Regions from separate parts of the Paraburkholderia sp. WS6 genome, predicted to be linked through region 2. Evidence: riboswitches for the same ligand, from Rfam matches in the RefSeq annotation. Region 2 holds a riboswitch; the other holds the start of a gene.
The links. A riboswitch is a leader RNA that binds a small molecule or an ion and turns the genes downstream of it on or off. The one in region 2 is predicted to bind manganese.
Positions count from the first base shown of each region.

Region 1: linked by a shared signal. The riboswitch ahead of M0D64_RS29640 (TMEM165/GDT1 family protein) and the one ahead of M0D64_RS19510 (sodium:calcium antiporter) in region 2 are both predicted to bind manganese.

Region 1 covers NZ_JALQCK010000030.1:66,338-70,278, reverse strand. The annotation lists gene M0D64_RS29650 (hypothetical protein) at 1-572, shown strand, start outside; gene M0D64_RS29645 (hypothetical protein) at 572-1,444, shown strand; yybP-ykoY riboswitch at 1,659-1,841, shown strand; gene M0D64_RS29640 (TMEM165/GDT1 family protein) at 1,856-2,446, shown strand; gene M0D64_RS29635 (bifunctional diguanylate cyclase/phosphodiesterase) at 2,702-3,941, shown strand, end outside.
Region 2 covers NZ_JALQCK010000015.1:117,063-121,003, reverse strand. The annotation lists gene M0D64_RS19515 (NADP-dependent oxidoreductase) at 1-805, opposite strand, end outside; yybP-ykoY riboswitch at 970-1,141, shown strand; gene M0D64_RS19510 (sodium:calcium antiporter) at 1,242-2,252, shown strand; gene M0D64_RS19505 (HAD family phosphatase) at 2,312-3,373, opposite strand.

The DNA.
Region 1 (3,941 bases), on a different contig from region 2:
TTCAGGCTTTCGGCAGTTCGTTCGTCGGCGACGGTAAGAACGCGTACCAGCAGACGCTTGGACACACGAGTTTCCAGAGTTACTTTGCAAAGCACATCAAGCCGACGCTCGATCGCGGCAACATGCGATTGACCGAGTTGCGTGCCCATCTTGGCCGCGAAGTGCCGAGGTACCGGGAGAACGTATCGAAAATAAGCTGTCACGATTTCTACAGCCGTAAGCTTCATGAAGACGCGCTGCGCCCGGTGCAAATGGACAGCATGGGGGCCGTACCCTCGCCCACCGAATCGGCCGCCGCGGATCGACGCGAAGCAACCGCAAACACGGCACACGCCGAAGACCCTGTGCGTTCTGCAGCGAGCACTGCTGTATTCCAGGACGCTGCGCGTATCGCCGAACGCATCCTTGACGAATCGGATCAGGAGCGTCGCAAGGTAATTCTGGATGTGGCTGCCGACGGCTCTGCCGAGCGGCGCAGTTCGATTCTTGCGGCTGTTCAAACGCTCAAGCTCAAACGGAAGGAAGCTGCCGAGCAGGCGCGACTCGAAGACGACATTCTCGGGGATATCTGATGCGCGCTTACACAAAGGCCATTCAAGCGCTGGTGGTCGCCGGGCTGATGTCGATCGCAACGATTCAGCTTGCGCACGCCGGTCTGACAAACGACGTCCCGAGCTGCTACACCGCCAATCAGATTGCGCAACGGGGAGTGCTCTACGACCAGTTGATCTATGTGCTGGTCGATCAAACGGTGCAGCTTGACCCGTCGCTGCAAAAGCAGGTGCTTGACAACACGCGGGCGATGCTCACGCCCGGTACAAAATTTGTTGTTGCTGAGTTTTCGGCGTTTTCGCAAGGCCACTATCTCAACGTGCTGCATACCGGCATCATCGAACGGCCCATCCCTGCCAGCGAAGAAGGTGATGTGGTGATGAGCCGCCTGCGCAATTTTCACACCTGTCTCCAGCAGCAGCAGGTTTACGCGCAGCGTCTGGCTGTCGGTTCGACTGCGGAAGTGATGAAGTCAAGCACGTCGACTCTGGCGCAGTCCGACATCATGATGGCGTTGAAGACCGTGTCGACCGCCGTTGCATTGGAAAAGGCGGCACACAAGGTGGTATTTGTCGTCACTGACGGTTTGGAAAATTCCAGCGTGACGAGTTTCTATGCACACGACGCGGTACGTAATATCAATCCCGCAGTCGAGTTGAAGAAGGCGCAGGACAATAGTCTGCTTGGCGATTTCAGTGCTGCTCGCATATTCGTTATCGGTGGGGGCGTGATGCAGCCCGCTACGTCAGGTTCGACAGCAGCGCGTAACGGTTATCGCGATCCGCGCACGTTGATGAACCTGAAGCAGTTCTGGACCAGCTATTTCCAGCGTTCCAACGCGCAGCTTGTCGAATTCGGCGAACCGGCTTTGCTTGAGTCGCTGTCGTACTAGAGGCCTCGGGCTCACGAGTAGCGAGGCCGATCGCTGCTGCCGTCGAATAGATGACGCAGGCGCTTCTGGGTAGAAGCCGGCTACTCCCCAAAGACAGGTGCGAGCGCATCACAACCGAAAGGCATTCGTAATAATCGGCGCGCGCAGCAATGCTCAACCGCGCAAAGCGCTATAGTGGCGACTTGCTTCTGCGACGCATGGCGCGATAAAATCGCGCCTGCTCATTGGGGAGTAGCCGCCTCGAACGCGATGTTCGAGGGCGCACGTCAACATACTTGGCGAGTCGAGAGACCCGCTATGGCGTGCGCAGCTAAATGCCTGGCAAGACCGATGACTCGCATTCCGACCTAACCGGGTCGCCGGAATGCGCGTCATCGCGTTTTTTCTGCGCGGCCCGGGTACAACAACCCCATGCAATCCTTCCTCATTTCGACCAGTGTGGTCGGCCTTGCTGAAATCGGCGACAAGACTCAACTCTTGTCCCTGGTATTGGCAGCGCGATATCGCAAGCCCATTCCCATCATCCTCGGTGTTTTTGCCGCTACCCTCATCAACCATGGTGCATCCGGCGCACTCGGCGCGTGGCTCGCGAGCGTTCTGAGTCCGGGCATTCTGAATTGGGCGGTTGTCGCGTCATTCGCCGTGATGGCCGTGTGGATTCTCGTTCCGGACAAGCTGGACGATGCCGATGCGGTTTTGACGAAAAACTCGATGGGTGTGTTCGGCACAACCGCGCTCACATTCTTTCTCGCCGAGATGGGCGACAAAACCCAAATCGTCACGATTGCCCTGGCGGCGCGCTTTCATGAGTTCTTCGGCGTGGTTGCGGGTACGACACTCGGCATGATGCTGGCCAATGTGCCCGTCATCTACCTGGGACACAAATTCGCCGACCGCCTGCCAACAAAGGCGGTCCACATTCTGGCCGCCATTATCTTCGTTGTCCTCGGTGGCCTCGCGCTCAGGACCGCGCTGTACCCGCAAGCGCATCCGCTGTTCTAGTTCGCGGCCGACGCGCGCACCGCACTCCACCAACGCGAGACCTTTAGAAAAACCCCGAGCGTGCCGTTAATACGCGGTGGTCCGACAAAACGTGGACCGGGATCGGAGTCGTCCGTCGTTTACTCGGTTCGAAGTCAACGAACGAACTGAGCGATGCTTCGGATCACGACTTCCGGATACGCACGTCGTCTACGGGAAGACTGACACTTTCAGTTTCCTTCCGCCCAACCTGCTCGAACAGGGCGCCTCGTCGACGTGCCGTTCCACATCGGAGCAATCGTGACCAGACAGAAAGGCACCCAAAGGCGTCGATATCTGTGGCGACGCAACGCAGCAGAAGACCGAGTTGAGCAGACGTCGTCGAATGTGCCCCCCGCGCGGCGCACCGCCGTATTTGGTCTCGTCCTCGTTCTATTGAGCGTGCCGCTCCTGGCCTTCTGGGGAGCGTATGAAAGCTTGAGTGCCGGTTTCGCCGCGCAAGCTGCCAACGAGGCGGATAAGGCTTTCGAGGAAGCTCGCTATAGCGTTGCGTGGGAGGAATCGGCCGAACGCAAGTACTTTCTGGACCCACGTCCGGAGGTTCTACGCGAGCACCGCGAGGCCGGTGAAGCACTTGACGCAGCGCTGAAGAAGGCAGTGGCACTTGAGCCCGGCAGCAGCGCAATGCTGCGCGGCCTGCTGGAGAAGCACGCGAAGTATCGAGCGTTCGCCAAACCGATGTTCAAGGCCGTCGATGATCACGACATCGCGAGAGCCAATGAGATCGACGAGGATTCGGCCGATCCACTCTTCGACGATATCGAGCAAAAGGTTCTCGCGGCAGCGGCACAGCACCGCGACGATGCGACGATGCAACTCGACCGGCTCGTTGCCGTGCAACGGATCGTCCTGATATCGACCCCCGTGGTACTCGCGATCGGCGTGGGGCTCTCGCTGCTGTTTCTTCAGATGCTGCGGCGCATTCGCAAGAACGTGGATGCGGCGGCCCAGGACGCGCTGCGCAGCAGCGAACAGAGGCTGCAGGCGCTTGTCGCGAACACGTCGGATGCGATACTCGTTTCCGACGTCAACGGGACTGTGACTTACGAGGCGCCGACGCGAAGACCGGACCCCTTGAAGAACATGGGCCAGCTCGTCGGCACCAGTCTGCTCGATCCGATTCATCCCATTGACCGCCCCACGCTGCAGGGCCTGTTGGAGACCGTGTCGTCGACGGCTCGATCCACGAAATCCATCGAGATCCGTACTCGAGGTGAGGGCGATGCGTGGCGCTATATTCAGCTTACCTTGACGAATCTGCTCGATGAACCGGCTGTCGGCGCAATCGTGGCGACCGCAAGCGACACCACCGAAAGGAAGAACTTCGAGGAGCAGCTCGCGCGACGGGCGTTCTACGATACGCTCACCTCGTTACCGAACCGCGCACTGCTGCTCGATCGTATTAGCCAGGCCGAAGCTCGCGCGCGTGAGCGTAATGCGATGATCGGCGTTGTCT
Region 2 (3,941 bases):
GCAGGAAGCGCGGCGCGAGGTCCGGCGTGTCGAGACCGCCGTCGTATTGAGCGATCGCGCCGCAGATCACGATCCGTGCGCGGCGCTTGATGAGCGGAATCACCGCATCTGTGACCATGCCGCCCACGTTGTCGAAATAGACATCGACGCCGCCGGTCGCCGCCTGCAGCGCTGACTGCAAGCCTTCAAGCGTCGGATGCGCCCGATAGTCGACCGCGCCGTCGAGCTTCAGCGTGTCGGTCAGAAACGCGCACTTGTCCGGACCGCCCGCTATCCCAATGACGCGACATCCGGCGCGCTTGCCGAACTGCGCGACCAGCGAGCCGACTGCGCCCGCCGCACCGGACACGACCAGCGTGTCGCCCGGACGCGGCTTGCCCGCTTCCATCAAACCGAACCACGCGGTGCGTCCCGGCATGCCGAGCACGCCGAGCGCGGTCGAAACCGGCGCCGCGGCGGGGTCCAGTTTGGCCAGTTCGCTGTGATGGCACTTGGCATACAACTGCCAGCCGCTATAGGCCGACACCCAGTCGCCCTGCTTGAACAGCGGGCTCGCCGACGCCACCACTTCACCCACCACGCCCGCTCGCTGCACGATGCCGAGTGGATGCGGCACATCGTAGGTATTGCGTTCGTGCTGCTGGATGCGAATGTACGGATCGACGCTGATAATGCGCGCCCGGATGAGCACCTCATTGGATGACAATTTGTCGTCGAGTTCGCTTTCGCGTAACTCGTAATGCTCATCGCCAACGCGTCCTTCAGGACGCTTGACGTAAAACCACTGGCGGTTTTGATAACTCATGTGAACACTCACTGCGGTCGTAAACGGTGAGTGATCTTACCAGTGGGGCCATCGCACGCTTGCGAGGCTGATGTCGCATCACCGGACGGCCGTAGCAAAACCAGAGGGCGCCGGCCCACGCGCCCGATTCCAAGCTTGTTGAAAGCCGCCCGTCCCGTTAGAATCCCCCGGTCACTGGGGAGTAGCCTTCCTTCATCCTTTGAAGGAGAGCGCGTCAACATACTTGGCCTGCGGGTCATGGCGCGTTCGACCGGGTCGGTTTGGCGAGACCATTGGCGCACTGCTTCGTTCTGGTCGGACGGGTCGCGGTGCGTCATTGGTTCGTTACTTTCGTCCGACCGCGGAGTTGCCCTGTGAAACATCGTTGTGCCCTGCCAGTCTCCCCACTTGCCGGTCCGTTGTGCCGCTTCCCCTTTGCATTTGCAGGGAGCCACGCATGACCGGTCTCCTGTTCCAACTCGCCATCATGCTGGTCGTCATTCTCGTGGCGGCCGAGCTCTTCACCAATGCCCTCGAGCATCTCGGCGAGCGTCTGAAAATCTCCGAGGGCGTGACGGGTTCGCTGTTCGCGGCGGTCGGTACCGCCTTGCCCGAAACCCTCGTCCCGCTGCTCGCGATTGCGGGCGGCACGACCGATAGCGCGGTCAATCAGGAGATCGGCGTCGGCGCGATTCTCGGCGCGCCGCTCATGCTCTCCACCCTCTCCACCTTCCTGATGACGCTGGCGATTCTCGGTTCGCGCGGTGCCGGCGGCTGGGTCACGCCGGAACGCACGGGTTTCACGCGCGATCTGAACTACTTCCTGTGCGCCTTTGTGCTGGCCGCCGCGGCAATGTACGTGCCGCATGAAGAGATGATCGTACGGGGGCTGTTCAGCGCGGCGCTGGTCGGTGTGTACATCGCGTATGTGGTGATGACGTTCCGTGCATCGAACAAACTGGTCGACGCCGGTCACGGCACTGAAGCGCCGGGCAGAATGCTGCTGTCGCGTCTTGGCTTGCCCACCAATCTCGCGACCATTGCCGTGCAGTTGGTGCTGGCGGTTGCGTTGCTGGTGTGGGGCGCGGAAGGCTTCATCCACGGTGTGCGGGGCGTGTCGCAGGTGCTCGGCGTCTCGCCATTGCTGCTGTCGCTGCTGATCATTCCGATCGCCACCGAGTTGCCGGAGAAGGTCAACAGCATCCTGTGGATTCGCCGTGGCAAGGACACGCTGGCGTTCGGCAACATCACCGGCGCGATGGTTTTCCAGGGCACGCTGCTGCCCGCCATCGGGATTCTGCTGACACCGTGGACGCCGCGTATCGAAGTGGTGACCGGTATCGTGATCACGCTCGCCGCCGCCGCGTGGCTGCGGATCAACGTGCGCGCGCGCGGCGTGCCGGTGTGGGCGCTGCTGGTGTGCGGCGTGCTCTACGCCGCTTATCTGGCGATCACGCTGAGCCGCTGAGCGCGTGATGAAAGACCGGGAAGGCCGCAGCGAAGCGCGGCCTTCCCAACCAGCCGCCCTTAATTGGACGGCGCCGCCGCAGCCGTTGCTGTGCTATCCGTCTTGAAGACCGTCTTCCAGTCATCCTTCACATCGACGACGAGCCAGCCTTTCGCGCCGGCTTCGTCCAGACCCTTGTCGAGCTTGCCGCTTTTCGCCGTGCGATCGTACGCATACTCCCGTTCGCCGTCGGTGTGGTGCAGCAGCGCCGCGAGGCGCGGACCGTCGCCAGCCGAGGTCCATTCGAGCATCGGCACGTCGCCGTCCGCGTTGCCGAACGCGATCACCGGACGCCGGCCGATCGCGCGGTCGATGGCAAGCGGTTTGGCCGCGCCATCGACGAGCGTGTCGACTTGGGCAAGCCGGGTCAACGCTACGGCGCCGTTCGTCTGGCTGTACTTGTATTTGACGGTGCTGCCGATCACCTGCTCGGGCGGAATGCCGTACACGCGCTGCGCGATCTCACGGACGAACTCGACATCGCTGCCCGTCACCAGATAGGTCCTGAAGCCGTTGGCGCGCAGATAGGCGAGCAACTCGAGCATCGGCTGATAAGCGAGGTCGGCGTACGGGCGATTGAAGCGCGGGTCGCTCGCGGAGTCGAACCATTCGTGCACGAGCGCGGCGAATTGATCGCTGGTCATGCCGGCATGCGCCGCCGCCAGCAGCCTCATCGAACCGGCGTCGCCGCTCGCCGCGATGCTCTTCAGATTTCCTTTCAGAATCGAGCGGAACGGGTCCTGCCGTTTCCATTCCGGATGCCGGCCGGCCACCGTCTTCACCCGTTGCAACGCGAACACCAGTTGTACCGAGGCGGGTTGCTCCGGCCACAACGTGCCGTCGTTGTCGAATACGGCGATCCGGTCGGCGCGCGGGATGAAGTCTTTCGACTCTGGCGTCGTGACCAGCGTGACGAAATCGACAATCGAGCGTTTGCTCGCAGTATCGTTCCACGACGCGAGAGTTGCGGCGGTCGACGCGCCGGTCGGCGACTCGCTTGCGTCGTGGTGCGGCGTAACGGTACAAGCTGAAAGAACCATAACGGTCAAAGCAATGCAGTACCGGTGCATCGTGCGAATCATAAAAGCCTCATCAAAAGCGGTGGGTCAAACTTTAAGCGAGCGCAAGTCTAATGGGACACGGCGCTTGTTGCAGCCCATTTTGTTGCTTTTTTGGACGACGGCGTGAATGCCGGTAATTGTCAAATGGCGTATGCCGCTATGCAGCTTTTTATGCAACAAGCAAACAAATGCTCAACGTAGTGGCAAAAGTGTGGAATAAGAATGGCGGCCAAAATTTAACTCCGTCCGAAATTGCGTAGATTTCTATCGCGTTACAAATTTATCTCTGTAATCTCCTGAAACGTTTGCTACTATTCCGCCACAACACTCCCGGATTGTGAATTTTTTACCTCCGCATGCGTCGTTTGGTGCGGCGTCTCTTGAGTCTGAAAGGAGCGTCCATGCAAGCCCTGTATCCGGCCGTACCGTCTTTCCAGCTTGCTCGAAAGACTTAGTGCGAATTAATCGCGCATCTTATCCGCTTTGCATATTTCCCCGGTTGCGCGTGGCCACCGGGTGAGGTGAACTTACGCCTGCGATTAGTTTGCGTTAGTTCGACCTAATTCGAAAATACGAATGCCATTGCTCC